Regions from separate parts of the Aquabacterium sp. J223 genome, predicted to be linked through region 2. Evidence: predicted binding sites of a transcription regulator. Region 2 holds the regulator's gene; each other region holds the start of a gene.
The links. The regulator HrcA, encoded in region 2, represses chaperone genes, less so after heat shock. The targets are predictions, from matches to a motif close to TTAGCACTCNNNNNNNNNGAGTGCTAA.

Region 1 (9,965 bases), 940 kb from region 2:
CCTGATGGCTGGCCTGGGCGGCGGCGTCGCCGCCGACCGGTTCTGGTACTCGTTCGAGACCTCGGGTTTCCGCTTCGCCGTCCTCGACCTGAGGACCGAGCGCATGCCGCCGGGAGGCCGCATCTGGTCGCGGACGCAGCGCGACTGGTTCCAGAGCTGGCTCGCTGCGTCCGCGGACCACATCAAGGAAGGACGACCATTGTTCGTGGCCGGTTCCATTCCGGTGTTTCCGTTCAACGACGGGGCAGGCTCGGCAGAGGATCTGGGGCGCGGCGATGGTTGGAGCGCCTACCCCGACAGCCTTGCCGAGTTCTTCTCGCTTCTGCTGAAGGCGAAGGTGCCCCGCTTGGTGCTGCTGGCCGGCAACCCGCACCTGTCTCATGTGGCACAGGGCACCCTGGCAGATGCGGGGCATTCGATGTCCGTGGTCAGCGTCGTCGCGTCGGCGCTCAACGCGCCCTTGCCCAGTATGGGCACACCGCGAGGAGCGATTCAGGCGTCCTTGCGACCAGCGCCCGGTAGCGAGCCCGGCTCCGGCCCCCGCTTGTCCTACACAACCAGAACGCAGAGCGACGAGGACTGCGCCTGCGTGGTCGAGGTGGCCGGAGCCAGCGATGGCACCTGGACCTTGGTCGCGAGCTTTGTAGGCCTGGACGGCACACCTCCGGGCGACTTGACGGCCGTGGGCATGACCACGCTGGTGTTTTAGCGGAGCCGTTCCCCCTCCCGCGTAAGTCACGGCGCTTTTTGACCCGACCCGGACTGGACTTCATCCCCGACATTGGCGATGCCGTCGGCGCGATGCGCTCGCTGGCAGCACTGTCCTGGCGCTGCTCGATGAGCCGGAGGGCCTCGCCTGGTCCTGCAGGCCTTCTCGGACTCGCCTTGCGCCACAGGCGCAAGGGTGAACCCGACGACAGGCGCCCCTCTTGAACCGGCGCCCGGGTCCCCTATAATCCGCTTGCTAGCACTCAGCTACGGCGAGTGCTAACAGTGCCGGACCGGCAGCGCCGGGTCCAGGTGCTGAAGCATTTCGCCCAGCCGCCTCGGCCGGGCGCACCCCACGAGCCAACCCGCAAGGAGATGCGATGAAACTTCGTCCGTTGCACGATCGCGTGATCGTCAAGCGCCTGGAACAGGAAACCAAGACCGCCTCGGGCATCGTGATCCCCGACAACGCCGCCGAGAAGCCGGACCAGGGCGAAGTGCTGGCCGTCGGCCCGGGCAAGCGCAGCGAAAAGGGCGACTTCATCGCCCTGAACATCAAGGTCGGTGACCGCGTCCTGTTCGGCAAGTACAGCGGCCAGACCGTCAAGGTCGATGGCGACGAACTGCTCGTGATGCGCGAGGAAGACCTCTTCGCCGTCGTCGAGAAGTAATCGCAACAGAACTCGAATCCCCGGAGAACTCACATGGCAGCTAAAGAAGTCGTATTCGGCGGTGACGCCCGCGCCCGCCTCGTCGAAGGCGTGAACATCCTGGCCAACGCGGTCAAGGTCACGCTGGGCCCCAAGGGCCGCAACGTGGTGCTGGAGCGCTCGTTCGGCGCCCCCACCGTCACCAAGGACGGTGTCTCGGTCGCCAAGGAGATCGAGCTCAAGGACAAGCTGCAGAACATGGGCGCGCAGATGGTCAAGGAAGTCGCTTCCCGGACCAGCGACAACGCCGGTGACGGCACCACCACCGCCACCGTGCTGGCCCAGGCCATCGTGCGCGAGGGCTTCAAGTACGTGGCCGCCGGCCTGAACCCGATGGACCTGAAGCGCGGCATCGACAAGGCCGTCGTGGCGCTGGTCGAGCAGCTGAAGGCCCAGAGCAAGCCCACCACCACCTCCAAGGAGATCGCGCAGGTCGGCACCATCTCGGCCAACAGCGACGACTCCATCGGCCAGATCATCGCCGAGGCGATGGACAAGGTCGGCAAGGAAGGCGTGATCACCGTTGAGGACGGCAAGAGCCTGAACAACGAGCTCGACGTCGTCGAGGGCATGCAGTTCGACCGCGGCTACCTGTCTCCGTACTTCATCAACAACCCGGACAAGCAGTCGGCCATCCTGGACAACCCGTTTGTCCTGCTGTTCGACAAGAAAATCAGCAACATCCGCGACCTGCTGCCCACGCTGGAGCAGGTGGCCAAGGCCGGCCGGCCGCTGCTGATCATCGCCGAGGAAGTCGAAGGCGAGGCGCTGGCCACCCTGGTGGTCAACACCATCCGCGGCATCCTGAAGGTCGTCGCCGTCAAGGCCCCGGGCTTCGGTGACCGCCGCAAGGCCATGCTCGAGGACATCGCCATCCTGACCGGCGGCAAGGTCATCGCCGAGGAGGTCGGCCTGACGCTGGAGAAGGTGCAGCTGTCCGACCTGGGCCAGGCCAAGCGCGTCGAGGTGGGCAAGGAGAACACCACCATCATCGACGGCGCCGGTGCCGCCGCCGACATCGAAGCGCGGGTCAAGCAGATCCGCGTGCAGATCGAGGGAAGCCACCAGCGACTACGACCGCGAGAAGCTGCAGGAGCGCGTGGCCAAGCTGGCCGGCGGCGTGGCGGTGATCAAGGTCGGTGCCGCCACCGAAGTCGAGATGAAGGAAAAGAAGGCGCGTGTCGAAGACGCCCTGCACGCCACGCGTGCCGCGGTGGAAGAAGGCATCGTCGCCGGCGGTGGTGTCGCGCTGCTGCGTGCCAAGCAGGCCGTGGGCGAGATCAAGGGCGACAACGCCGACCAGGACGCGGGCATCCGCCTGGTGCTGAAGGCCATCGAAGCGCCCCTGCGCGAGATCGTCTACAACGCCGGCGGCGAAGCCTCGGTGGTCGTCAACGCGGTGCTGGCCGGCAAGGGCAACTACGGCTTCAACGCGGCCAACGACACCTACGGCGACATGATCGAGATGGGCATCCTGGACCCGACCAAGGTGACCCGCACCGCGCTGCAGAACGCCGCGTCGGTGGCCTCGCTCATCCTGACGACCGAGGCCATGGTCGCCGAGGCGCCGAAGGAAGACGCCCCGGCCATGCCGGGCGGCGGCGGCATGGGTGGCATGGGCGGCATGGGCATGGACATGTGATCGTCCGTGGCCGGGCCTCGTGCCCAGCCTCCGAAAGGGCCGCAGCGATGCGGCCCTTTTTCTTTGCCTTTTCTTCTGCGCATTTGTCGGCAGGACCGGGGGCCTTTTCAGGGGATCGGGGCGTCGGCCCGACAGGAAAATTCCCGGTTCATGCCCAGCGAAACGCCACACCCCGCCCTCCTCGCCTTCATCGAGGCGGAACTGCAGCAGACACCGCCCATGGTGGAGGACATGCTGAGGCGCACGGCGGACGCCATCCCGGCCGCGCTGGCCCGGCAGACGCCGGGCGAACGCCAGCAGTCGATGGAGCTGACCGAAGCGCTGCGCCGCCACGGCGCCGCGCTGGTCGGGCGCTACGTCGAGGCGCTGCGCGAGCAGGCGCTGCGGGCGGCCGGCTGCGAGTCGACGCCGGCGCAGGGCGCGCCCCGGGCGGCGACGCTCGAGCTGGTCGACGAGGACGCGGTGGCGGCCGAAGTGCAGCTGTCGCGCACCGTCGAGGCCATCGCCAGCGTCGCCGAGTACGAGGTGCGCGAGCTGCGCACCTACACCGCCGCGCTGGTCGGCGACGTCGACGTGGCGCAGGAGACGAACCCCTTCCGGCCGGACGCCCATGCACGGGCGCTGCAGGCGCTGGCCAACGCGCTGCCGCTGTCGCCGGCGCATCGGCTGCTGCTCATGCGTCAGGCCGCCTTCCCGCTGGCGCAGGCGCTGCGTCGCGCCTATGCCGCGGCCACCAGCCGGCTGGAAGCCGCGGGCGTGGAGCCCGGCGCCTACCGCACCATCGTGCTGAACGCCGGCACCCGCACCCGCTGGGACGCCGGTCTGCGGCCCAACACCAACCTGCAGGTGCTGCGCGACAGCCTGCCGATGCCGCTGGACCCGGCGCCCGCCCCAGCGGCCAGCGCCGCGCCGGCCAGTGCCCCGGCCGCCGACCCCCGCCAGATCGAACTGCTCGGCCGCCTCTTCGACAGCCTGCTGCGCGACGGGAAGCTGCGGCAACCGGTGCAATGGCTGGTCTCCCGACTGCAGTCGGCCGCGTTGCGCCTGCTGCTGAACGAACCGACGCTGCTCGACGGCTACCACCACCCGCTGTGGCAGTTCCTCGACCGTGCGGCCTTCCTGCTCGACCGGTCGCCGGCGGCGCAGGCGCACCTCACCTCGCTGGTCGACAACTTGGTCGCCGAGCCGCGGCAGGATGAGCGGCGCTACCAATGGGCGCTGGAGCGGCTGACCGCACTCGAGCGCCACCAGTTCGAGCAGCGCCGGCAGCAGTTCGCGCCGTCGCTGGCCGAGCTCGAACGCACCGAAGCCGGCCTCGCCCCGCCTCGCGACGCGGTGCCGACCACGCTCGACGTCGGCAACCTGCTCACGGTGCCGGCCGACCTGCTCGACACCCCCGGCGCGCACGGCGACGCCACCGAGGCCGAGCGCTGGCTGCAAGCGCAGCGCCCGGGCGACTGGTGCCGCTTCTTCCTGCAGGGCGAGTGGCGCGCGCTGCAGGCCATCGGCAGCGGTCCGCGCGGCGAACTGTGGCTCTACGCCGGCGACGACGGCCGGCCGTGGTGCCTGCGCCGCGGCGCGCTGCAGCGGCTGCGCGCCGAAGGGCTGGCGAAGGCGCTGCTGCCGCGCTCGCTGCTCGAACGCGCCGCCCGCCGGGTGCTCAAGGACCTGGCACCGCTGGCCGAATAGGGCCGTCCGGCCTCAGGCCCGGGGCTGGGCATGGGCCCAGCCGTGCAGCAGCACCGCGGCGTCGTCGACGCCCTGCCGCTTCAACGCCGAGAACAGCGTGACGCCGATGTCGGCCTGCCCGCCGGCCAGCGCCCCCAGCCGGTCGCCGGCGGTGCGCAAGGCGGCATCGGCCTCGCGCCGGTTCAGCTTGTCGGCCTTGGTCAGCAGCACCAGCAGCTTGACCTCGCCGGTGCCCGCCCGCGGCGCGACGAAGTCCAGCAGCTGGTCGTCGAGGTCGGTGAAGCCCAGGCGCGAATCGACCATCAGCACCACGCCCGACAGGCTGCGACGGATCTCCAGGTAGCGCGCCATCACCTCCTGCCAGCGCAGCTTGGCGCTGCGCTCCACCGCGGCGTAGCCGTAACCCGGCAGGTCGGCGAACAGCGCGTCGGCGGCGTCCTTGGGGCCGAGTTCGAAGAGGTTGATGTGCTGCGTGCGGCCCGGTGTCTTCGACGCGAAGGCCAGCCGCCTCTGCTGCGCCAGCGTGTTGATGGCGGTGGACTTGCCGGCGTTGGAGCGGCCGACGAAGGCGATCTCCGGCAGCTCGGTGGGCGGCAGCTGGTCCAGCCGGCTGGCGGTGGTGAGGAAACGGGCGGTGTGGGTCCAGCCGAGGGCGGTCCTGGCATCGACGCTGGGCACCGGGGCGGAAGGGTCTGCGGGGGCGACCGAAGGGTCGCGGGCGTCGGTGCTCATGGGCCATTGTAAAATCGGTGGGTTTTCCCTCTCGCGGCACCTCACCCCATGACGGCTTCCCCGATCCGCCTCGCGAACCTTCACGCGGTGGCCCTGGCCTTCTGCCTTGCCCTCCCTGCCATGGCCGCGGAGAACGCTCCCGCACCCAAGATCGACCTGGCCCGCGGCCAGGCCATCGCCACGCAGGTCTGCGCGTCCTGCCATGCCTTCGACGGTGGCCGCGGCTCGCCGGCCCAGCCCATCATCGCCGGCCAGCACGCCGACTACCTGGTCAAGCAACTCGTCGAGTACAAGACCGACAAGCGCAAGAACCCGATCATGAAGGGCTTCGCCTCGGCGCTGTCCGAGGAGGACATGCGCAACGTCGCCGCCTTCTACGCCAGCAAGTCGGCCAAGCCCGGCTTCGCCAAGAACAAGGAACTGGTGGCCCTGGGCGAGAAGATCTACCGCGGCGGCGTCGCCGAGAAGGCGGTGCCCGCCTGCGCCGGCTGCCACAGCCCCACCGGCGCCGGCATCCCGGTGCAGTACCCGCGCATCGGCGGCCAGCACGGCGACTACACGCAGGCCCAGCTCACCGCCTTCCGCAGCGGCGCGCGCGCCAACAACCTGCCGATGCAGCAGATCGCCGCCCGACTGAGCGACAAGGAGATCCAGGCGGTCTCCGACTACATCGCCGGGCTGCGATAGGCCCGCCGCAGGGTCCGGCTTGGTCCGGCCCGGATAATCCTGCGATGTCCGCCAGCCTCCTGAGCCGCCCTGCCGACGCCCGCCGTGCGCGCGCCTGGCGCGACGCGCTCGAACTGCTGGCGTCGATGCGCTTCGCCATCGCGCTGCTCACCGTCATCTGCATCGCCTCGGTGATCGGCACCGTGGTGCAGCAGCAGCAGCCCACCGCCAACTACGTCAACCAGTTCGGTCCCTTCTGGGCCGAGCTGTTCGGCCGGGTCGGGCTGTACACCGTCTACAGCACCTGGTGGTTCCTGCTGATCCTGGCCTTCCTGGTCGCCTCGACCAGCCTGTGCATCGCGCGCAACGCGCCGAAGATCGCCGCCGACCTGCGCTCGACCAAGGAACGCCTGCGCGAGCAGGCGCTGCAGGCCTTCCACCACAAGGCGCAGGGCCGGCTGGCCGAAGACCGCGACAGCGCCTTCCAGCGCGTGAGCACGCTGCTGCAGTCCGCCGGCTGGCGCCCCAGGGTGCATCAGCGCCCGCACGGCGTGATGATCGCGGCGCGCAAGGGCGCGGCCAACAAGGTGGGCTACCTCGCCGCCCATTCGGCCATCGTGCTGATCTGCCTGGGCGGCCTGGTCGATGGCGACCTGGTGGTGCGCGCGCAGATGTGGTGGCAGGACAAGAGCGTCTTCACCGGCGGTGGCCTGCTGCGCGACGTGCCGGCCCAGCACCGCCTGGGCGCCGACAACCCGACCTTCCGCGCCAACCTGCTGGTGCCCGAGGGCGCGCGTGCCGGGGTGGCGGTGATCAACCAGCCGCGCGGGGTGGTGCTGCAGGAGCTGCCCTTCGACATCGAGCTGACGAAGTTCATCGTCGAGTACTACGACACGGGCATGCCCAAGCTGTTCGCCAGCCAGGTCGTCATCCACGACCGCGAGACCGGCGAGCGCAAGGCGGCCACCGTGAAGGTCAACGAGCCGGCCTTCCACCGCGGCATCGCCATCTACCAGAGCAGCTTCGACGACGGCGGCTCCAGCGTCACCCTGCGGGCGCTGCCGCTGAACGGCGCCGGCGCGCCGTTCGAGGTCAAGGGCACCGTGGGCGGCAGCACCGAGCTGAAGGCGGGCGCCGACCAGACGCTGACGCTCGAATTCAGCGGCCTGCGTGTCATCAACGTGGAGAACCTCGGCGGCAGCGGCGCCGGCGCCCCGGGCTCGACCGACGTGCGCCGGGTCGACCTGGCCAGCGCGCTGGGCGATCACCTCGGCTCGGGCGCCAAGTCGAACAAGCCGAAGACGCTGCGCAACGTCGGCCCGTCGGTGAACTACAAGCTGCGCGACGCCGCCGGCCAGGCGCGCGAATTCCACAACTACATGCTGCCGGTGGAGGTGGACGGCCAGCGCGTCTTCCTCGCCGGCGTGCGCGACAGCCCCGACCAGAGCTTCCGCTACCTGCGCATCCCGGCCGACGACACCGGCGCGCTCGACGGCTGGCTGCGGCTGCGCCACGCCCTGGCCGACGGCGCCCTGCGCGACCAGGCGGTGCAGCGCTACGTGCGCCGTGCGGCGCCCGCCGACCGGCCGGAGATGGCCGAGCAGCTGCGCGCCACCGCCGACCGCGCGCTGGCGCTGTTCGCCGGCGCCGTGCCGACCGGCGACGGGGCGACCCAGCCGCGTGGGGGGCTGCAGGCGCTGGCCGACTTCCTCGAAAGCACCGTGCCCGAGGCCGAACGCGGCCGCATCTCCGAGGTGCTGCTGCGGGTGCTCAACGGCTGCCTGCTCGAACTGGCGCAACTGTCGCGCGAGCGCGCTGGCCTGCCGCCGCTGCCCGCCGACGAGGCCACCCAGGCCTTCATGACGCAGTCGGTGATCTCGCTGTCCGACAGCTTCCACTACCCGGCGCCGCTGCTGCTGTCGCTGACCGGCTTCGACCAGGTGCAGGCCAGCGTCTTCCAGGTCGCGCGCGCACCGGGCAAGACCCTGGTCTACCTGGGCGCGGTGCTGCTCATCATCGGCGTCTTCGCGATGCTGTATGTGCGGGAACGCCGGCTGTGGGTCTGGCTCGAAGACGGTCATGGCGGCGGCAGCCGCGCCACCATGGCGCTGTCGAGCACCCGCCGCACCCTGGACACCGACCGCGAGTTCGAGCGGCTGCAGCAGGCGGTGCTGGGCACCGCCGCCGCGCCGACGCCCGCGCCGGCCGCCTGACGAGGCCCCCCGATGACCCTGCTCTCCACCCCTCCCCCCACGCCGACCGACGGCCGGACGCTGCCGCTGCACACCGGCGGCCCGCTCGCCGGCCGCACACGCTACGACTGGCTCTACGCGCTGCTGGTGGTGGTCGGCGCCGGTTATGCCTTCGCGCGCTACGGCGCCGCGATGGACGGCTACGAGAAGGGCATCCTCGCCGGTGCGGTGCCGGTGCTGATCGGCCTGGGCTGGTTCTGGGGGCCGCTGCGCACGCTGTCGCTGGCGGTCGGCGCGGCCAGCCTGCTGGCCATCGGCCTGTACGCCCGCACGCCCGATGCCTTCGGCGCCGACCTGGCCGCGGGCGAGCAGGTCTTCCTGCTCAAGTACTTCCTGTCCAGCCAGAGCGCCATCCTGTGGATGGGCGTGCTGTTCTTCATGAGCACCGCCTTCTACTGGATCGGGCTGGTCGGCCGCGCCCCGGCCGGCGGCGGCGACCCGGCCGCGGCGCGCATCGGCTCGCGGCTGGCCTGGGCCGCGGTGTTCATGGCGCTGGTCGGCACGATGGTGCGCTGGTACGAGAGCCACCAGATCGGCCCCGACATCGGCCACATCCCGGTGTCCAACCTGTACGAGGTGTTCGTCCTCTTCTGCTGGATGACGGCGCTGTTCTACCTCTACTTCGAGCAGCGCTACGCGGCGCGCGCGCTCGGCGCCTTCGCCATGCTGGTGGTCAGCGCGGCGGTGGGCTTCCTGCTCTGGTACACGGTGGTGCGCGAGGCGCAGGAGATCCAGCCGCTGGTGCCGGCGCTGCAGAGCTGGTGGATGAAGCTGCACGTGCCGGCCAACTTCATCGGCTACGGCACCTTCGCCATCGCCGCCATGGTGGCCTTCGCGTACCTGGTCAAGCACCACGCCGGCGAGACGCGCTGGTGGAAGCTGGCGCCGCTGTGGGCGCTGGGCGTGGTGCTGTGCTTCGAGCCGCTGGTCTTCCGCCGCGGCGCGCCGTCGGGCAGCGGCTACTGGGTGGTGTACTTCGGCCTCAGCGCCTTGATCGTCGCCGGCATCCTGGCCGCGCGCCGGCGCATCGCGGCGCGGCTGCCCGCGTTCGACCTGCTGGACGACGTGATGTACAAGTCCATCGCGGTCGGCTTCGCCTTCTTCACCATCGCCACCATCCTCGGCGCCTTCTGGGCCGCCGAGGCCTGGGGCGGTTACTGGAGCTGGGACCCGAAGGAGACCTGGGCGCTGATCGTCTGGCTCAACTACGCGGCCTGGCTGCACATGCGGCTGATGAAGGGCCTGCGCGGCACGGTGTCGGCCTGGTGGGCGCTGGTCGGCCTGGTGGTCACCACCTTCGCCTTCCTCGGCGTCAACATGTTCCTGACCGGCCTGCACTCCTACGGCGAACTTTGAGGCGGCAGGCCGGTCGCATCCGGCCTGCGGCGCGCCTCGTAGGGTTGGTGGAGACGGGCGGCCGCCCCGCCCCAACTGGAGACGTCGATGCACCTGCTCAAGCACCCCCTTCGGTACGGCCAGCCCGCCGCCGCCGAGGTCACGCCGCCGGCGGTCTGGCAGCAGCGCCGCACGCTGCTGCAGGCCGGCGCGCTGACGCTGTCCGGTGCC
Region 2 (9,965 bases):
CGCGCATCGCCGGCGACGAGCTCCTGCTGCACGCCAGCGGCGTGCCGGCGCTCGAGGCCGCCATCGGCCGCCAGCTGCTGCCCCTGCGCCGGCAGATCCTGGCCCAGGCGGTGGTGGAAGGCCGCGACCGGGTGCAGTCGGCCGTGCTGCGCCGCCTGACCGACCAGCGCCGGCAGAACGCCGAGCAGTTGCTGGAGCTGAAGGGCCTGCGCGGCAAGAGCGCGGTGCGCACGGAGGCGCTGCTGCGCCGAGTCGAGCAGGAGGCGGCCGACTTCGAGCGTTCCACCGCTCGGCTGACCGCGATGCGCTCGGTGCACGCCCGGCTGCTGAAGGAAGCGCTGCTGCCGTTGGCCAGCGAACGCCTGCGCGAGGAGGTGGTGCGGCTGCAGGCCGACCTCGACAGCGGCCTGCTGCGCCTGGGCGCCCGCAAGGCCTTCCAGTCGCTGTGCCAGCGGCTGCACGCGCTGCTGGCACAGGCCGGCGTCGGCGCGCAGGAGGTGGGCACCATGCTGCAGGCCACCTTCCAGCAGCTCAACAGCGAGTTCGGCTTCGCCCTGACCCTCGGCAGCACGCCGGGGCTGGAGCGCTACCGCCGCGAGCTCGACCTCATCGCCCGCAACTACGGCCACTACCTGGGCCCGACCCAGGCCCTGCGCCTGGCCGATGCGCGCTTTCGCGAGCAGTTCCGCCGCATGCTGCTGTCCAAGCTGCGCATGGTCTTCGAGAGCGCCAGCGCCGAGCTCGAGCTGTGGAGCAAGAACGCCGCGGCGCAGGTCGACGCGCAGCTGCGTGAGCGCCGCCGCGGCTTCAAGCGCCGCCGCGAGGCGCTGCTGCGCATCCGCCAGGCCGCCGGCGAGCTGGAGCAGCGCATCGGCGAGCTGCAGTCCGAGGAGCAGCACTTGCAGCGGCTGCAGGCCCGCCTGACCGCGCTCGCCGCCGCCATCGACGAAGCGACGCAGGCACCGCAGGGTGCCGAGGACGACCCCGCCTGGGCCGCGCCGCCGGTGCTGACGCTGGTGAGCGCCGGCCGCGCCGGCCGGTGAGCCGGGTCACGCCGGAGGCGGCGACGCCGGCCGCCGAACCGGTCGCCCGGCCCCGGGCGGGAACGCCGGCCGCGGAACTGGTCGACTGGCAACGCCGGCAGGGCCGCCACCACCTGCCGTGGCAGGCCAGCCGCGAGCCCTACCGGGTCTGGCTGTCCGAGGTCATGCTGCAGCAGACGCAGGTGAGCACGGTGCTCGCCTACTACGACCGTTTCCTCGAGCGGTTCCCCGACGTGCGGGCGCTGGCCGCCGCGCCGCTGGACGACGTGCTGGCGCGCTGGAGCGGCCTCGGCTACTACAGCCGCGCGCGCAACCTGCACCGCTGCGCGCAGGTCGTGGTCGAGCAGCACGGCGGCGCCTTCCCGACGACGGCGGCGGCCTTGGCCACGCTGCCCGGCATCGGCCGTTCCACCGCGGCGGCCATCGCCGCCTTCTGCTTCGGCGAGCGCGCGGCCATCCTCGACGGCAACGTCAAGCGGGTGCTGACGCGGCTGCTCGGCTTCGGCGAGGACCTGGCGCAGCCGGCGGCCGAGCGCCGGCTGTGGGCGCAGGCCGAGGCGCTGCTGCCGCCATGGGCCGCCGACATGCCCGCCTACACCCAGGGCCTGATGGACCTGGGCGCCACGGTGTGCCTGGCCCGGCGGCCGCAGTGCCTGTTGTGCCCCTGGCAGGCGCGCTGCATCGCCCGCCGCGAGGGCGCGCCCGAGCGTTACCCGGTGAAGACGCGCAAGCTCAAGCGCGGCCGGCGCGAGAGCAGCCTGCTGTGGCTGCAGCGGGGGTCGACGCTGTGGCTGTCGCAGCGCCCGGCCACCGGGGTGTGGGCCGGGCTGTGGAGCCTGCCCGACTACGCCAGCGAGGCCGAACTGCAGGCGCTGACCGGCACCTGGCCCGGCGAGGGCCGGCCGCTGCCGGCGATCGAGCATGTGCTGACCCACCTCGACTGGCGGCTGGCGCCGTGGTGCCACCGCCTGCCCGACGACGTGCCGGCGGCCGCCGTGCTCGAGGTCGAGGCAGCGCTGCCGCCCGGCCGCTGGGTGTCGTGCGACGACGCGCTGGCGCTGGGCCTGCCGGCGCCGGTGCGCAAGCTGCTGGGCGGTTGACGCGCGACCTCAGGGCTCGGGGTCGCTCAGCACGCCTTTCGAACGCAGGAACTCGTCCACCAGCCGCAGCCGCACCAGCGGTTCGTCGAGCGCCATCAGCTGCTGCCGCGCGCTCATCGGGATGGGCAGCAGCTCGCACCAGCGGTTGGCCACCCAGCCGGCATCGTCGAAGCGGTAGGGCTCCAGGAAGGGCGCCGCGCCCTGGCCCTTCAGCGAGGCGATGGCCTGCGCCAGCGCCTTCACGGTCGGCAGGTGTTCTGGCGGCGGCGCCAGCGTGGCGTCGGCGGGCAGCCGCCGGTGCGGCGCCTGCCAGAGGCCATCGGCGGCCTGCGTCGGCGCACCGATGCGGAAACGCTGCCCGCCGCGGCACTGCACCTTGAGGATGCCGGCCTGCTCGCTGTCCACCTCGAGGATCTCGGCCAGCACGCCGACGGCCTCGAAGCGCGCCGGCGGCCGGCCGGGCAGCTGCACCTCGGTGCCCTGGCGCAGGCAGACGACGCCGAAGGGCTCCTGGCCGCGCAGGCAGCGGCCGATGAGGTCGAGGTAGCGTGCCTCGAACACCTTCAGCGGCAGCAGCCCGCCAGGGAACAGCACGCTGCGCAGCGGGAACAGCGGCAGCGACGGCGCGTCGTCGGGCACGTCCGGTGTCACTCGCGCGCATCCAGTTCGCGGTGCCGCACCAGGGCCGACACCTCGGCACCGAAGCGCCGGCACAGCCATTCGACCGCGTAGACCGAGCGGTGCTGGCCGCCGGTGCAGCCGATGGCCACCGTGAGGTAGCCGCGCTGGTCCTGCGCGAAGGCCGGCAGCCAGCGGCGCAGGAAGGTCTCGATCTGCGACAGCATCTCGCCCACCTCCGGCTGCTGTTCCAGGTAGGCGGCCACCGCGGCGTCGCGGCCGGTGAGGGCGCGCAGCTCGCGGATGTAGTGCGGGTTGGGCAGCACGCGCAGGTCGTAGACGAAGTCGGCGTCGCGCGGCACGCCGTGCTTGAAGGCGAAGGACTCGAAGACCACCGTCAGCCGCGAGCGGTCGGCCTGCACCAGGTCGCGCACCCAGGCGCGCAGCTGGGCCGGGCGCAGGTGGCTGGTGTCCAGCACCGACGAGGCCTCGCGCAGGTCGGTCAGCAGCTCGCGCTCCAGCTCGATGGCGTCGACCAGCGCGCGCCGGCCGTCGCCGGCGCCGGGCCCGTCGTCGGTCTGCGACAACGGGTGCGGCCGCCGCGTCTCGGAGAACCGGCGCACCAGCGCTTCGGTGCTGGCGTCGAGGAAGAACGAGCGGATCGCCACGCCTTCGCCCTTCAGCTCGGCCAGCAGCGGCAGCAGGTGCGGCAGCGAGCCGGCGCTGCGCACGTCCACCGCGATCGCCACCCGGCGGTCCGGGTGCTGCTCGGCGGCGCGCTGACGCTCCACCCGCACGAACTCGCGCAGCAGCTCGGGCGGCAGGTTGTCGACGCAGAAGAAGCCGGCGTCCTCCAGCGCGTGCAGCGCGATGGACTTGCCCGAGCCGGAGATGCCGGTGACGAGCACCAACTCGCGCAGGCCACTGGCCGGCCCCGTCATGCCTTGCTCCGCCTGGCCTTGGCCGGCGTGCCGGCGGCGCCCTCGGTCAGCAGGGCCTCGGCATGGGCGCGGCTGGCGCCGGACAGGCGTTCGCCGCCGCCCAGCATGCGGGCGATCTCGCCGACGCGCGCCTCGCCCGTCACCGGCGCCAGCCGGCTGAGCGTGGCCTCGCCAACGGACTGCTTGGCGACGACCAGGTGGTGGTCGGCACAGGCGGCCACCTGCGGCAGGTGGGTGACGGCCATCACCTGGCGCTCGCGACCGAGCTGCTTCATCAGCCGTCCGACGGTGTCCGCCACCGTGCCGCCGACGCCGGCGTCGACCTCGTCGAAGATCAGCGTGCCGGCTCCGTCGGCGTCCTGCCGCGCGGTGACCACGGCGATGGCCAGCGCCAGCCGCGACAGTTCACCGCCGGAGGCCACCTTGGCCAGCGGCCGCGGGGGTGGCGCCGGCATGGCCGGCGATGAGGAACTCGACCGCCTCCAGCCCGTGCGACTGCGGCGCCGGCAGCGGCTGCAGCGCCACCTCGAAACGGCCGCCGGCCATGCCGAGCTGCTGCATGGCGGTGGTGACGGCCTCGGCCAGCCGCGGCGCCGCCGCGGCCCGCAACGTGGACACACGACGGGCTTCGCCGATCAGCGCGGCCTCGGCGTCGTCGCGCGCCCGTTCCAGCGCGGGCAGGTCGGCCGAGGCGTCCAGCGCGGCCAGTTCCTCGCGCCACTGCTGCAGCAGCGCGGGCAGCTCGGCCGGCGGCCGGCGCCAGCGCCGCGCCAGCCCCATCCATTCCGACAGCCGGGCCTCGACCGCGGCCAGACGGTCGGGGTCCGGTTCGACCTGGTGCAGGTAGCCGTTGAGGTCGTGCGCCGCGTCCTGCAGCGCCACGCCGGCGTCGCGCAGCACCCGGGCCACCTCGCCCAGCCGCGGGTCGACCTCGGCCACCGCGTCCAGCGCGTCGGCGGCGCGGGCGACCAGGGACTCCGCATTGACGTCGGCCTCGCTCACCTGCTGCAGCGCCGCCTGGGCCGCGTCGATCAGGGCCTGGCCGTGCGCCAGCCGGCGGTGCTCGGCATCGAGCTCGGTCCATTCGTCCGTGCCGGGCGCCAGCTTGTCCAGCTCGGCGATCTGCCAGGCCAGGCGGTCGCGCTCGCGCTGCAGCTCGGCCTGGCGGGCGCCGGCCTCGGCCAGCGCGTCGCCGGCGGCCTTCCAGCGCTGCCACAGGTCCGCCAGCGCGGCGGTGTCGACGCCTGCCTGGGCGTCCAGCAGCGCGCGCACCGAGGCCGGCCGCGTCAGGCCCTGCCAGGCGTGCTGGCCGTGGATGTCGACCAGGTGCTCGGCCGCCTCGCGCAGCTGCCCGACGGTGGCCGCGCTGCCGTTGATCCAGGCGCGGCTGCGGCCCTGCGCGTCGAGGCTGCGCCGCAGCAGCAGGCTGCCGTCGTCGGCGTCGAAGCCGGCGTCGGCCAGCCAGCCGGCCAGCGAGGCGGGGGCGTCGAACTCGGCGCTGATCTCGGCGCGCGGCGCGCCCTCGCGCACGACACCGGCGTCGCCGCGGCCACCGAGCGCCAGCTGCAGCGCGTCGATCAGGATGGACTTGCCGGCACCGGTCTCGCCGGTGAGCACGGTGAAGCCGGACTCCAGCGACAGGTCCAGTTCGTCGACGATGACGAAGTCGCGCAGGGCGAGGCGGCGCAGCATCGGTCAGACCCCACCTTCGTACCAGCGGAGTTTTCGGCGCAGGGTGGCGTGGTAGCTCCAGCCGCGGGGATGCAGGAAGCGCACCCGGTGCGCCGAGCGGCACACCCGCACCCGGTCGCCGTGCAGCAGGCTGGCCAGGCTCTGCATGTCGAAGTTGGCCGACGCGTCGCGGCCGGCGACGATCTCGATCGTGACCTCGGCCGCATCGGGCAGCACGATCGGCCGGTTGGACAGCGTGTGCGAGGCGATGGGCACCAGCACCCAGCCGGCGATGGCCGGGTGCAGGATCGGCCCGCCGGCCGACAGCGCATAGGCGGTGGAGCCGGTGGGCGAGGCCAGGATCAGGCCATCGGCCCGGATGTTGGCCATGAACTCCTCGCCGATCTGCACCGACAGCTCCACCATGCTGGCGGTGGCGCCGCGGCTGACCACCACGTCGTTGAGCGAGACGCTCTCGAAGATCTGCTGCCCGTCGCGCCACACGCTGCCGTCGAGCATGGTGCGCGACTCATCCTCGAAGTGGCCGTCGAGGATGGGTCCCAGCGCCTCGCGCCAGGCGTTGGCCGCGATGTCGGTGATGAAGCCGAGCCGGCCCTGGTTGATGCCGACCACCGGCACCTGGTGGCGGGCCAATTGCCGGGCGACGCCGAGCATGGTGCCGTCGCCGCCGATGACCACCGCCAGGTCGCACTGCGCGCCGATGTCGGCGATGGTCAGGCCGCCGAGCCCCTCCATCCCGGTGGCCTGCGCGGTGCCCGCGTCCAGCGACACCTGGACGCCCTGGCGCATCATGAAGTCCGCAATCTCCTGCAGCAGCGGGCGGATGCCCTGCGCCTGGTACTTGCCGACGAGCGCGACATGGGAGAAGCGGGCGGGCATGCGAACGATTACACCACAGGGGTATCGGCCGGCCGCCCTCGGCGGACCGGGTGGGATGCCCTCTCCGTAGAATGAAAGATCATGCTGGACGAGCGCGCCAAAACCCTGCTGAAGACGCTGGTCGAGCGCTACATCGCCGAGGGCCAGCCGGTGGGGTCGCGCACCCTGTCGCGTGCCTCCGGGCTCGACCTGTCGCCGGCCACCATCCGCAACGTGATGGCCGACCTGGAGGAGCTGGGCCTGATCGCCAGCCCGCACACCTCGGCCGGCCGCATTCCCACGCCGCGCGGCTACCGGCTCTTCGTCGACACCCTGCTCACGGTGCGCAACCCCGACCTCGCCGGCGCCGTCGCGCCGCCCGAGGCGCGCCAGGCGCTGCGCCCCGACCAGCCGCAGCGGGTGATCGCCAACGCCGCGCAGTTGCTGTCCAGCCTGTCCAGCTTCGTCGGCGTCGTGACGGCGCCGAAGAAGAGCGGCGTCTTCCGCCACATCGAGTTCCTTCGCCTGGCCGAGCGGCGGGTGCTGGTCATCCTCGTCACGCCCGAGGGCGACGTGCAGAACCGGGTGCTCTTCACCGCGCAGGACCTCAGCCAGTCACAGCTGATCGAGGCCACCAACTACGTCAACGCCCACTACGGCGGCCTGACGCTCGACGAGGTGCGCGAGCGGCTGAAGCACGAGGTGGAGGCGCTGCGCGGCGAGATCGCGGCGCTGATGCGCGCCGCGGTGGACGCGGGCACCGAAGCGGCCGACAGCCAGGAGCAGGTGGTCGTCAGCGGCGAGCGCAACCTGCTGGCGGTGCAGGACTTCGGGCACGACATGGGCTCGCTGCGCCGGCTGTTCGACCTCTTCGAGCAGAAGACCCAACTGATGCGCCTGCTGGAGGGGTCCAGCCGTGCCGAGGGCGTGCGCATCTACATCGGCGGCGAGAGCGGCGTCGTGCCGTACGAGGAGCTGTCGGTGGTGAGCGCGCCCTACGAGGTCGACGGTCAGGTGGTCGGCACGCTGGGCGTCATCGGTCCCACGCGCATGGCCTACGACCGCATGATCCAGATCGTCGACATCACCGCCCGGCTGGTGACCAACGCGCTGAGCCAGAAGTAGCGACGGCCGCCGCACGACCCCGGCCATGCCCCGCTTCGCGGCCAACCTCACGCTGCTCTACAACGAGCACGGCTTCCTCGACCGCGTTGCCGCCGCCGCGCACGACGGCTTTGCCGCCGTCGAGTGCCTGTTCCCCTATGCCTGGCCCGCCCAGGCCATCGCCGAGCGGTTGGCGGCGCACCGGCTGCAGACGGTGCTCTTCAACGCGCCGCCCGGCGACTGGGACGCCGGCGAGCGCGGGCTGGCCTGCCTGCCCGGGCGCGAGGCCGAGTTCGACGCCGGCATCGCGCAGGCGCTGGCATACGCGGCCGTGCTCGGCTGCCCGCGGTTGCACGTGATGGCGGGGCGCCTGCCGCCGGATGCAAACCGGGACGCCGCCACATCGGTGTACATCGACAACCTGCGCCGCGCCGCCCGGGCCGCAAGGCCGCTGGGCGTGGACCTGCTGATCGAGCCGATCAACCGGCGCGACATGCCGGGCTACTTCCTCTGCCGGCAGGAGGAGGCGCATGCGGTGCTCGACGCGGTCGGCGAGCCCAACCTCAAGGTGCAGATGGACCTGTACCACGCGCAGATCGTCGAGGGCGACCTGGCGACGAACCTGCGCCGCTGGCTGCCCACCGGCCGCGTCGGCCACCTGCAGATCGCCGGGGTGCCGGAGCGGCACGAGCCCGACGTCGGCGAGGTGCACTACCCGTACCTCTTCGACCTCATCGACGCCCTGGGCTACGACGGCTGGATCGGCTGCGAATACCGCCCCCGGCGCGGTGCGGTGCCCGGCGGCACCTCCGACGGGCTGGGCTGGCGGGCCGCCCGCGACCGCCCGGTCGGTTGACCGCTGCCTACAATCCGCGGCGCTTCACAAGCGGGCCGTTAGCTCAGTTGGTCAGAGCAGAGGACTCATAATCCTTTGGTCGTTGGTTCAAGTCCAACACGGCCTACCAGCGAAGTTCGACAGCATGCCACGGACGTGGCATCGTCGTTGTTACAAAGTGGTCGCCATACCGGTCGCCATAGTTGAGTCGCTGCACTGCTCTGCTCATGCGTTGAGCATGTTGATCGCCTCAGAGCCGCGAGCGTGTCCGCGCTACGCGGGGCCGGGCTGTTGCGCTTCGCGTCGAGCCATCAGCTTCGCTGCCGTCTCGCTCCTGCCGGACGGCCATCCCTCACGCAACCCGGTCAGGCCGGCAGTGCCGGCCGCCTTGGCCGAGGGAAGGTGGCGAGGGTGGAGGGGGTTGCCTTGTTGACCCACGCTACCACGGCGTTCTCGCCGTCAAGGTCTGCGCGTTCGCTGCGCGACCACTTGCGGCCTTTGGCCGTCTTCGAACCCTGACAGCTGCGCTGCGCCGTGGTGCTCCGGTCTCGGGCAATCCGCCCGACACAGACCGGAGTTCATCATGTCGCTGTCTTCCACTTCTACCGTTGACGCAGTTGCATCGTTGCTGGTGCGCGAGGTCGATGGGCAGTACCGGCCGGCCAATGCCCACGAGGTGCTGCAGCAGGCGAGGTGGGTGTTGTCGCAGCAGGTGCGACGCGGTTCCACGATGTCCTCACCGAAAGCGGTCAAGGACTACTTGCAGGTGCAGATCGGCTTGTTGGAACACGAGGTCTTCTGCGTTCTCTTCCTGGACGCACAGCATCGCGTCATCGAGTTCAGGCAGATGTTTCGCGGCACCGTGGCGCAAACGTCTGTGTACCCGCGCGAGGTTGTCAAGGAGTCCCTGGCACTCAACGCAGCAGCAGTGATCCTGGCGCACAACCACCCGTCCGGTGTGGCCGAGCCGAGCCGGGCCGATGAGGTCCTGACACAGACGCTCAAGTCCGCACTCGCGTTGGTCGATGTGCGGGTGCTTGATCACATGGTCGTCGGCGCCGGGGACCTGGTGTCCTTCGCCGAGCGCGGGCTGATCTAAGTGACGGTGGGCGGCCTCGGAGCCGCTCTTTTCATGCGGCAAGTTGCAGAGGCTTGGCGCCGGTTCTTGGTGCCCGGCGCTATGCAGCTCTCTGGTCCATCAGAACCGCACTGGTCAAGCTGGGCAGGATGCTCACTTCTCGAAGTGCTCGCCGCGGCTCGACCGTCGCGCCAGTCGCTGCGCTTGGTGTCACGCCGTCCGCAGAGCCGCCGCAGCTCGTGTGCCTTGAGCCGCCTTCGCTGCAGCCGCTTCGCCAGGCCAGCTGGCACATCGGCCGCGACGCTGCGTCGTCTTTGCGAAGTAGCAACCCGTGCGCCGGTGGGCCCACCGCGCTCCCCCAGCTGCGCCCCCGTCAACCCGTGAGGGGGACTTGTGGGGGGATCTTCGAGCGGTGGGCCGGGAAACCGGCGCACCGCTTCGGGCTGCGAGGAACACCACCCATCCCCCCACCCCTTCCCGTGAGGAAAGGGGCCTTGCCCCCCCCGCCCGCCCGTGGGCGGGAGCGAGGAAGTCCGAGCGAGAGGATCAGTTTTCAGGACCCCCGTCCGGGCCGGCTGGTCACTCACGCAAGGAGATTGGCCATGGCCAACGTTCAAGTCATCCAGCGTAACGCTCACCTCGCCGGTCCTGTCCGGTTGGGCTACGTCAAGGGGCGAGAAGGCAGGGTCGCCAAGG
Region 3 (9,965 bases), 970 kb from region 2:
GACGAGAAGCGCGCCACGCTGTGGGTGAACGCCGATCGGGATCACCTGCTGCGGATTCTCGGCAACCTGGTCGGCAACGCATTGAAGTTCACCACCGCCGGACAGGTGCGGGTCCGGGCAGGGCTTGAAATGGGGCACGTCGAGCTGTCCGAGGCGCCCGCTGCCGGTGACGTCGGTGACGCGGCGCCCCGCATCGTCTTCAGCGTCGAAGACACCGGGCCGGGGATTGCTGACGAGGAACTGCCGCGCATCTTTGAAGAGTTCTACCAGGTCGGCAACCAGGCGCGGGACCGCCATCAAGGCCTGGGGCTTGGCCTTTCCATCGTGCGACGACTGGTGCATCGCATGGAGGGCACGGTGTCGGTCCAAAGCACCGTGGGCGCGGGGACAACCTTCCGTGTGTTGTTGCCAGTCGCCACGCAACCCCCCAGTGAACTGCAGCTCCCGCCGACGACGGCTGAAGGGGTCGCAGCCGACGCCTTGGATGCGCGAGTCCTGGTGGTTGACGACGATCCCATGTTGCTCCGTTCCCTTTCCGGGCTGCTTAACGACCTCGGCTGCGACGTGCGATCCGCCATCGACGGGACCGACGCCGTCGCCCATGTCGAGGCCGGCTTTAGGCCCGAGATCCTCCTGCTTGACCACCGTTTGACCGAAGAGACGGGGCTGGAAGTGCTCGACAGGCTCCGGCAGCGGCTGGACGAGGTGCCGGCGATCCTGCTGACAGGCGACACCACGCCGCAGTTGGAGCAAGGCGCCGACGATGGCCGGTTCCTTGTGCTGCACAAGCCGGTGAGCCCGTCCCGCCTCGTGGCGCTGGTGCGCGCCACCATCGGCGTGGAGCGCGAGGATCACCCACGGTCCTCGCAGCCATGAAGGCCTGACATGACCTCCACGCGACACGTCCCCGCTCACTGGCTCTCTCGAGGCGTGGAGGTTCTGCTTGACGACAGCAGACACCTCGACCTGACCCGGCCAATCGACGTGCTGATCGTCGGTAGCGGTTACGGCGGATCGGTCGCGGCGGCGCGTTTATCTGCCATGGCGGCGGCGGACACGACGCAACGGCTGCGCGTGGTGGTGCTCGAGCGTGGCGATGAGTTTTTGCCGGGCGCCTTCCCCGACCGGTTCGAGCAACTGATCCCCCAGACTCGCATTGAGCGGCCGTTGAAGCAGGGGCAGGCCATTGATGAGGCGCAGCAGGGCCTTGATCACGCCTTGTTCGACATTCGCCTGAGCGATGAGGTCACAGCCATCGTTGGCAACGGCCTGGGCGGTGGGTCGTTGATCAATGCCGGCGTTGTGGAGCGTCCAGAGGCAGCCGTTTTCGACCGTGACCTCTGGCCGACCGCTTTGCGTACTCCCGCTCGCGCCGGCGATGCGACGGCCTTGGACGGGGCGTTCGCCTCGGTGGAGCGCATGCTGGGTGCCGGGCCCTTCGTGCCGACGCCTGCCAAGTCCAGCGCATTGGTCGATGACCTTGACCCGTTGTCCCGGGCCGCCGGTGCAACGCCACGCGTTCGCCCACCGAACGTTGCCGTCACGCAAGGCACGCCTCAGCCTGCACCGGTGCCGCTCACACTGCCTAACTCGGCGGGCGTCCGGCAGGCGCCTTGCACGCGGTGCGGCAACTGCATCACCGGTTGCAACTTCGCCGCCAAGAACACCCTGCCCATGAACTACCTCGCCCTTGCCTGGCAGCAGGGGGCAGAGCTGTACACCGGCGCCACGGTGCTGGCGGTCGAGCCTTCGTCGACAGACGAGCCCGGGTGGGTGGTCACTCTGCGCCGAACGCATGACCGGCGCGAGCGCGATGTCCCCGGCAGCGTGCACCGGTTGACGGCCCGCCGCGTGGTGCTGTGCGCCGGCACCTTCGGCACGCCCCAGATCCTTCACCAGTCACTGTCCACAGAGGCCGGTCGACGCGCCTTGGGGCACCTCGATCCGGGCAGCGGCGGGCAACTCGGCAAGGGCGTGTCCTGCAATGGCGACGGCATCGCGGCCATTCACGCCCAGGCCCGTGAGATGGAAGTCGGCAGCCAGGGCACGGATCCCTTGCGGTCGGGATCGGGTCGCGCCACAGTTGGTCCGACCGCGACCGGCATGATCGACCTGCGCACCCGGCGGAGCCTGAGCGACCGGCGAAGCCTGAGGGACCGCTTCATCATCCAGGACGGCGCCGTGCCGTACCCGTTCGCCCGCCTGTTCGAGGAGGCCGTGACGACCTTCTCCGCGGCGCATGCCACCGCCGATTGGAACATGCGGGGCGAAACGGATGCCGCGATCGACGACCCGCTGGCATTGAACTCACACAAGCAGCAACGCACCCAGTTCCTGCTGCTGATGGGCCACGATGACGCAGGCTGGCACATGCAGTTCACCTCTTCGGCCACGCGGGCCGGCGATGGGAGGCACACCGTTGCCCTGACCCGCGTCAGCCTGGCGCCCCGCCAAGAAGAGCCAAGCTTCAAGACCGAACGCTGCCGCCAGGCCGATGTCGACAAAGTGGTGAGCGCGTTGGCCCGTGGGCGCTTCGGTGGACGGTATGTACCCAATCCCCTGTGGTCGCCGGCGCCCGCCGACCTGCTGGATGCCACCAAGTCCAGTCAACAGCTGCCGTCAGGCGAGAAGGCTGTGGCGCCGGTGCTCGCCGAGCGTTCGGTCACCGTCCATCCACTGGGCGGGTGCCGCATGGCCGATTCCGCAGAACGTGGCGTCGTCAACTCGATCGGACAAGTCTTCTCCTCCGCGGTCGGCACGGACGTGCACGACAGCCTCGTCGTGCTGGACGGCTCCATCGTGCCGACCTCGCTGGGCATCAACCCCTTGCTGACCATTGCGGCACTGGCCGATCGAGCCTGCGATGCATTGGCGCAGACCTGGGGCCTCACGCAACAGGCCAATCCGCCCGCGAAGCCGCCTCCCCAGTTGCCGCCGCCGGTCGCACCGTTGCCTTGGCGGCGGGTGCCCACCGCGGTTCGTTTCCGTGAATCGATGACCGGTGGACTGCAACTCACGGTGGACCCCGTGCCGGCTTGGACGGACGCCCCCTCCGCAAACGTTCGCCGAGACGTGCGGGCCACCCTCACCGTCAGCGCCGAGGTTGACGACCTGGAGGACTTGCTGCGAGACCCTCGGCACGCAGTCAGCCGTGCCACGGCCGAACTCGATCTGCTGTGGTTCACCGCCTCCTTGCCGACACCGGATGCGCAACGACGTGAGACGGCCCGGGTCAAAGTGGCCATCCCGACGGTGAGCGTGACCTTGCTGGAGCCACTGCCATCAAACCGGGAGGAAAGGGTATGGCGCGCCATGCGGCACTGGCTGCACAGCCGAGGGCGCGCGGAGCTTCACGACTGGATCGTTCAGCAGGGCCTGAGGCGCCGAGCGCTGCGCCTTCTCCTATGGATGCTTAGCCTGGAAAGCCGCAGCGCTCGACAGTCCATACTTTTCGCTGTGGAGAAGCTGCCGCTGCCGCCTTTCCTGGGCCGGTCGCTTCAGAAAACCCTGGTCGGCCTGTTGAAGGTGGCGAGCCACCATGGCGAGGCCCGGGTACTGCGCTATGACCTCGGAACGGTGGCACCGCCGGCAGGCGTGGCGTGGCCATTCTCCGGGCCCGTGCGCATCCTTACGGCCAAGCGGGTGCACTACGGTGATGGTCCTGGCTACCGCCAGCGCCCCAGCACGGGCGCGCTCGATCCGTGGCTGCCCCCGCGCGTGCCTACCCACTTCTGGCGGGCGCTGCACGAGTTGCACGTGCTGGTGATCGCCGAGGGTTCGCAGGGCGAGGCCATCTCGGCCGACGACTGGCCGGTGGATCAGTGGCCGGCGGACATCAGGCGCCAGGACTGGCGTGTGCTCGGTCGCGGCACGTGGACGGTGAACAACCTGCCGCTGCTCACCACCGACATGCCGCAGCTCAGGGACCATGCCACGCTGGCCGATGCATGGGTGGACACCGCGTCGCTGGCGGCCTTCGTCGCGCGCTGCTTCCTCCAATCGTCTTTCTGGCGACTGCGGCTGCCTCACTACCCGACGCCGCTACCCAGCGCGCCCAACCCCCTGCCCAACGACTACACGCTGGGGGCCGACCAGACGCTGGGTCCGCTGCCAGGGCAGACGCTCGACACGGTCACAGGCCGCTATGTAGAGGCCGACTGGCCCGGCGTGCGAATCACCCGGACGTTCGTGCCCATGGTCAAGGACAGGCCGGTCAAGATCGCGCTGACGCGCTTTGAGCCACAGGCAGTGCCTGCGTCGATGCCTCGGTCAGCCGTCCTGCTCATCCATGCCTTCGTCACCTCGGGGTACATGTTCGCTACGCCCAGAGCGCCGACCAACGCCGTGCAGGCGCTGACGGCGGCGGGCTTCGACATTTGGGTCGTCGACCTGCGCACGAGCGTGGCGCTGCCCTCCAGTCACCAGGACTGGGACTTCGATGTGCTGGGCCGGGAGGACGTGCCCGCTGCGGTGCGCCATGTCTTCGAGGCAAGCGGCAATCGCCCCATCCACGTCGTGGCGCAGTGCATGGGGTCGGCCGTCTTCAACATGGCGGTGCTGGGCGGCCATCTGCGCGACAGTGGCGGGAAATCGATGGTGGCCTCTTCGGTGCAGGTACAGGTGTCCATGGACATCGTCCCCAGCTATCCGAACCACCTCAAATCGACACTCCTTCACGCCATGGAATGGGCACTGGGGGTGGAGCAGGTCGACGTGGTGGCCGACACCCGCACCTTGACCGCCCGGCGCCGAGGTGCCGCGGTGGTCGACCGGCTGCTATGGAGCTGGCCGGTCAACGATGTCGACGCCATGCGCATGCGCGACAACCGGCTCAACCTGCCCCGACAGGACGAGGTGCCTGGCATGCGCCGCATCAGCGCCCTCTACGGCCGCATCCTGTCCTGGGACAACGTCGGCGACGATGTCCGGCGTCACTTGCCGGAGCTGTTTCGCCATGCCAGCATGCGGGCGATTCGCCATCTCATGCGAATGGAACGCGCCGGACGGCTGGTCAATTTCCATGGCGAGGACGTCTATGTCCACGACGACAAGATCGCCGCCCACTACGACTTCCCCGTGCTGTTCGTCCATGGTCCGTTCGCCACGACGTTCGCGCAGGGCACCACACGGCGATCGAAGATCCGCCTCGATCGGCTACAGCCGGCGTATCCCCATTGCCGGCTGGTGCTCCGACAGCGCCGCGGGACCCGGGGCATAACGCCGCCACGCCCGTGGGGGGCATTTCGACCTGTGGGTGAGCGAGGACGCCCCGCAGTTCTTCGACGCCTTGGTCCAGTTTCTCCGGGCGCCGACGGGAACGCCTGCCCTCGGCACCGCTGCGCCGCCGTCAAAGCAACAAAGGCGACTGCCCTCATGGCTGCGCATCGGCAGGTGGCAGCCCGGTCAAGACGCACAGCACGGGCTCCTGCGCTTGTCGTTCGCCTGGCCGTTCGCGGAACACGGCGGAGCCTGGTGCCAGGTGGTTGCGGTCGGCGTCAGCGGCGCGGCCGTCCACCCGAGCGTCCAGTTCGAAGTGCTGAAGGACTGGACGAACATCGACCTGCTCTACGGAGCGGGCACATTGGAAGTCCAGCTGCCGGCTCGCCTACAACACTGGTGGATCTGCGTCGTCTGCCGGGAATCGGCCGCGGCCTTGTTTCCTGGAACCAACGACATCGAAAAAGGTACTGGACACGCCGTCTGGTGGGACTGCCTCGATCCGACCAGTCCCACTATGGGCCCGCATCTCGCCAAGGACCAGGGGCCGCATTTGGGCGTGGCCGGGGCTGGTCAACACCGCTTACCCAAGTTCGGCAACGTCGGCAGCACCTTCAACAAGATCCTGGGACCGAGAACTCTGCCGAGGTTCTTCGATGCAGAGGTTAGAACCAGCTCTTCCGGCACCCGCGGCGGACTCCATCCCGACTACCTGCGGGCCTTCCAAAGCCGGCACCATCATCCCGTCGGCAGCGTCCGCCTTAACGCGCGGGCATTCCGACAGCTGTCACGGCAGAACGACGTGCGGCTGCTCATCGGTTCCTGCCGTTACCAAGCCAGCGGCTTCGAGCAGCAGCACGCTGACCGGGTGCTGGCGCGCATCGTCCTCCAGGCGCCGGACGCGCAGAACGCCACGTTGTTGGACGGCCTTGATGCCGCCTTGCTGCTGGGCGACTTGGTCTACGCCGATGCCACCTACGGCCTGATGGACACCCCCCACCGCCGCCCGGCTGCGCGCCCAATACGCCGACCTGTGGTGCGGCTCCGCAGGCGCCCTCGCCAGCCGGGTGCCGACCTGGCTGTGCGTGGACGACCACGAGATCCGCGACGACTGGTTCAATGGACTGCGCAACGGGCGTGACGATTCCGCGAACGACACCCTGCGCCGAGAAGCCGCCTTCGGCTGCCTGATGGCTGGCCTGGGCGGCGGCGTCGCCGCCGACCGGTTCTGGTACTCGTTCGAGACCTCGGGTTTCCGCTTCGCCGTCCTCGACCTGAGGACCGAGCGCATGCCGCCGGGAGGCCGCATCTGGTCGCGGACGCAGCGCGACTGGTTCCAGAGCTGGCTCGCTGCGTCCGCGGACCACATCAAGGAAGGACGACCATTGTTCGTGGCCGGTTCCATTCCGGTGTTTCCGTTCAACGACGGGGCAGGCTCGGCAGAGGATCTGGGGCGCGGCGATGGTTGGAGCGCCTACCCCGACAGCCTTGCCGAGTTCTTCTCGCTTCTGCTGAAGGCGAAGGTGCCCCGCTTGGTGCTGCTGGCCGGCAACCCGCACCTGTCTCATGTGGCACAGGGCACCCTGGCAGATGCGGGGCATTCGATGTCCGTGGTCAGCGTCGTCGCGTCGGCGCTCAACGCGCCCTTGCCCAGTATGGGCACACCGCGAGGAGCGATTCAGGCGTCCTTGCGACCAGCGCCCGGTAGCGAGCCCGGCTCCGGCCCCCGCTTGTCCTACACAACCAGAACGCAGAGCGACGAGGACTGCGCCTGCGTGGTCGAGGTGGCCGGAGCCAGCGATGGCACCTGGACCTTGGTCGCGAGCTTTGTAGGCCTGGACGGCACACCTCCGGGCGACTTGACGGCCGTGGGCATGACCACGCTGGTGTTTTAGCGGAGCCGTTCCCCCTCCCGCGTAAGTCACGGCGCTTTTTGACCCGACCCGGACTGGACTTCATCCCCGACATTGGCGATGCCGTCGGCGCGATGCGCTCGCTGGCAGCACTGTCCTGGCGCTGCTCGATGAGCCGGAGGGCCTCGCCTGGTCCTGCAGGCCTTCTCGGACTCGCCTTGCGCCACAGGCGCAAGGGTGAACCCGACGACAGGCGCCCCTCTTGAACCGGCGCCCGGGTCCCCTATAATCCGCTTGCTAGCACTCAGCTACGGCGAGTGCTAACAGTGCCGGACCGGCAGCGCCGGGTCCAGGTGCTGAAGCATTTCGCCCAGCCGCCTCGGCCGGGCGCACCCCACGAGCCAACCCGCAAGGAGATGCGATGAAACTTCGTCCGTTGCACGATCGCGTGATCGTCAAGCGCCTGGAACAGGAAACCAAGACCGCCTCGGGCATCGTGATCCCCGACAACGCCGCCGAGAAGCCGGACCAGGGCGAAGTGCTGGCCGTCGGCCCGGGCAAGCGCAGCGAAAAGGGCGACTTCATCGCCCTGAACATCAAGGTCGGTGACCGCGTCCTGTTCGGCAAGTACAGCGGCCAGACCGTCAAGGTCGATGGCGACGAACTGCTCGTGATGCGCGAGGAAGACCTCTTCGCCGTCGTCGAGAAGTAATCGCAACAGAACTCGAATCCCCGGAGAACTCACATGGCAGCTAAAGAAGTCGTATTCGGCGGTGACGCCCGCGCCCGCCTCGTCGAAGGCGTGAACATCCTGGCCAACGCGGTCAAGGTCACGCTGGGCCCCAAGGGCCGCAACGTGGTGCTGGAGCGCTCGTTCGGCGCCCCCACCGTCACCAAGGACGGTGTCTCGGTCGCCAAGGAGATCGAGCTCAAGGACAAGCTGCAGAACATGGGCGCGCAGATGGTCAAGGAAGTCGCTTCCCGGACCAGCGACAACGCCGGTGACGGCACCACCACCGCCACCGTGCTGGCCCAGGCCATCGTGCGCGAGGGCTTCAAGTACGTGGCCGCCGGCCTGAACCCGATGGACCTGAAGCGCGGCATCGACAAGGCCGTCGTGGCGCTGGTCGAGCAGCTGAAGGCCCAGAGCAAGCCCACCACCACCTCCAAGGAGATCGCGCAGGTCGGCACCATCTCGGCCAACAGCGACGACTCCATCGGCCAGATCATCGCCGAGGCGATGGACAAGGTCGGCAAGGAAGGCGTGATCACCGTTGAGGACGGCAAGAGCCTGAACAACGAGCTCGACGTCGTCGAGGGCATGCAGTTCGACCGCGGCTACCTGTCTCCGTACTTCATCAACAACCCGGACAAGCAGTCGGCCATCCTGGACAACCCGTTTGTCCTGCTGTTCGACAAGAAAATCAGCAACATCCGCGACCTGCTGCCCACGCTGGAGCAGGTGGCCAAGGCCGGCCGGCCGCTGCTGATCATCGCCGAGGAAGTCGAAGGCGAGGCGCTGGCCACCCTGGTGGTCAACACCATCCGCGGCATCCTGAAGGTCGTCGCCGTCAAGGCCCCGGGCTTCGGTGACCGCCGCAAGGCCATGCTCGAGGACATCGCCATCCTGACCGGCGGCAAGGTCATCGCCGAGGAGGTCGGCCTGACGCTGGAGAAGGTGCAGCTGTCCGACCTGGGCCAGGCCAAGCGCGTCGAGGTGGGCAAGGAGAACACCACCATCATCGACGGCGCCGGTGCCGCCGCCGACATCGAAGCGCGGGTCAAGCAGATCCGCGTGCAGATCGAGGAAGCCACCAGCGACTACGACCGCGAGAAGCTGCAGGAGCGCGTGGCCAAGCTGGCCGGCGGCGTGGCGGTGATCAAGGTCGGTGCCGCCACCGAAGTCGAGATGAAGGAAAAGAAGGCGCGTGTCGAAGACGCCCTGCACGCCACGCGTGCCGCGGTGGAAGAAGGCATCGTCGCCGGCGGTGGTGTCGCGCTGCTGCGTGCCAAGCAGGCCGTGGGCGAGATCAAGGGCGACAACGCCGACCAGGACGCGGGCATCCGCCTGGTGCTGAAGGCCATCGAAGCGCCCCTGCGCGAGATCGTCTACAACGCCGGCGGCGAAGCCTCGGTGGTCGTCAACGCGGTGCTGGCCGGCAAGGGCAACTACGGCTTCAACGCGGCCAACGACACCTACGGCGACATGATCGAGATGGGCATCCTGGACCCGACCAAGGTGACCCGCACCGCGCTGCAGAACGCCGCGTCGGTGGCCTCGCTCATCCTGACGACCGAGGCCATGGTCGCCGAGGCGCCGAAGGAAGACGCCCCGGCCATGCCGGGCGGCGGCGGCATGGGTGGCATGGGCGGCATGGGCATGGACATGTGATCGTCCGTGGCCGGGCCTCGTGCCCAGCCTCCGAAAGGGCCGCAGCGATGCGGCCCTTTTTCTTTGCCTTTTCTTCTGCGCATTTGTCGGCAGGACCGGGGGCCTTTTCAGGGGATCGGGGCGTCGGCCCGACAGGAAAATTCCCGGTTCATGCCCAGCGAAACGCCACACCCCGCCCTCCTCGCCTTCATCGAGGCGGAACTGCAGCAGACACCGCCCATGGTGGAGGACATGCTGAGGCGCACGGCGGACGCCATCCCGGCCGCGCTGGCCCGGCAGACGCCGGGCGAACGCCAGCAGTCGATGGAGCTGACCGAAGCGCTGCGCCGCCACGGCGCCGCGCTGGTCGGGCGCTACGTCGAGGCGCTGCGCGAGCAGGCGCTGCGGGCGGCCGGCTGCGAGTCGACGCCGGCGCAGGGCGCGCCCCGGGCGGCGACGCTCGAGCTGGTCGACGAGGACGCGGTGGCGGCCGAAGTGCAGCTGTCGCGCACCGTCGAGGCCAT

Region 1: a site for HrcA is predicted at 965-991, ahead of groES (co-chaperone GroES). Genes of this name have one in related genera too.
Region 3: a site for HrcA is predicted at 7,368-7,394, ahead of groES (co-chaperone GroES). Genes of this name have one in related genera too.

Annotation. Positions count from the first base shown of each region.
Region 1 is NZ_CP088297.1:10,334-20,298, forward strand. Features, by position in the region: gene LRS07_RS00040 (alkaline phosphatase D family protein) at 1-709, shown strand, start outside; gene groES (co-chaperone GroES) at 1,089-1,379, shown strand; partial or broken gene groL (chaperonin GroEL) at 1,413-3,060, shown strand; gene LRS07_RS00055 (DUF1631 family protein) at 3,211-4,749, shown strand; gene yihA (ribosome biogenesis GTP-binding protein YihA/YsxC) at 4,762-5,481, opposite strand; gene LRS07_RS00065 (c-type cytochrome) at 5,602-6,168, shown strand; gene LRS07_RS00070 (cytochrome c biogenesis protein ResB) at 6,213-8,360, shown strand; gene ccsB (c-type cytochrome biogenesis protein CcsB) at 8,373-9,755, shown strand; gene msrP (protein-methionine-sulfoxide reductase catalytic subunit MsrP) at 9,843-9,965, shown strand, end outside.
Region 2 is NZ_CP088297.1:953,357-963,321, forward strand. Features, by position in the region: gene LRS07_RS04625 (dynamin family protein) at 1-1,043, shown strand, start outside; gene mutY (A/G-specific adenine glycosylase) at 1,040-2,143, shown strand; gene LRS07_RS04635 (LON peptidase substrate-binding domain-containing protein) at 2,153-2,794, opposite strand; gene rapZ (RNase adapter RapZ) at 2,791-3,702, opposite strand; partial or broken gene recN (DNA repair protein RecN) at 3,699-5,394, opposite strand; gene LRS07_RS04650 (NAD kinase) at 5,398-6,273, opposite strand; gene hrcA (heat-inducible transcriptional repressor HrcA) at 6,355-7,377, shown strand; gene otnI (2-oxo-tetronate isomerase) at 7,403-8,212, shown strand; tRNA gene LRS07_RS04665 (tRNA-Ile) at 8,245-8,321, shown strand; gene radC (RadC family protein) at 8,775-9,290, shown strand; gene LRS07_RS04675 (single-stranded DNA-binding protein) at 9,872-9,965, shown strand, end outside.
Region 3 is NZ_CP088297.1:4,640,998-4,650,962, forward strand. Features, by position in the region: gene LRS07_RS21845 (ATP-binding response regulator) at 1-876, shown strand, start outside; gene LRS07_RS21850 (GMC oxidoreductase) at 886-5,886, shown strand; gene LRS07_RS21855 (hypothetical protein) at 6,020-6,358, shown strand; gene LRS07_RS21860 (alkaline phosphatase D family protein) at 6,303-7,112, shown strand; gene groES (co-chaperone GroES) at 7,492-7,782, shown strand; gene groL (chaperonin GroEL) at 7,816-9,462, shown strand; partial or broken gene LRS07_RS21875 (DUF1631 family protein) at 9,613-9,965, shown strand, end outside.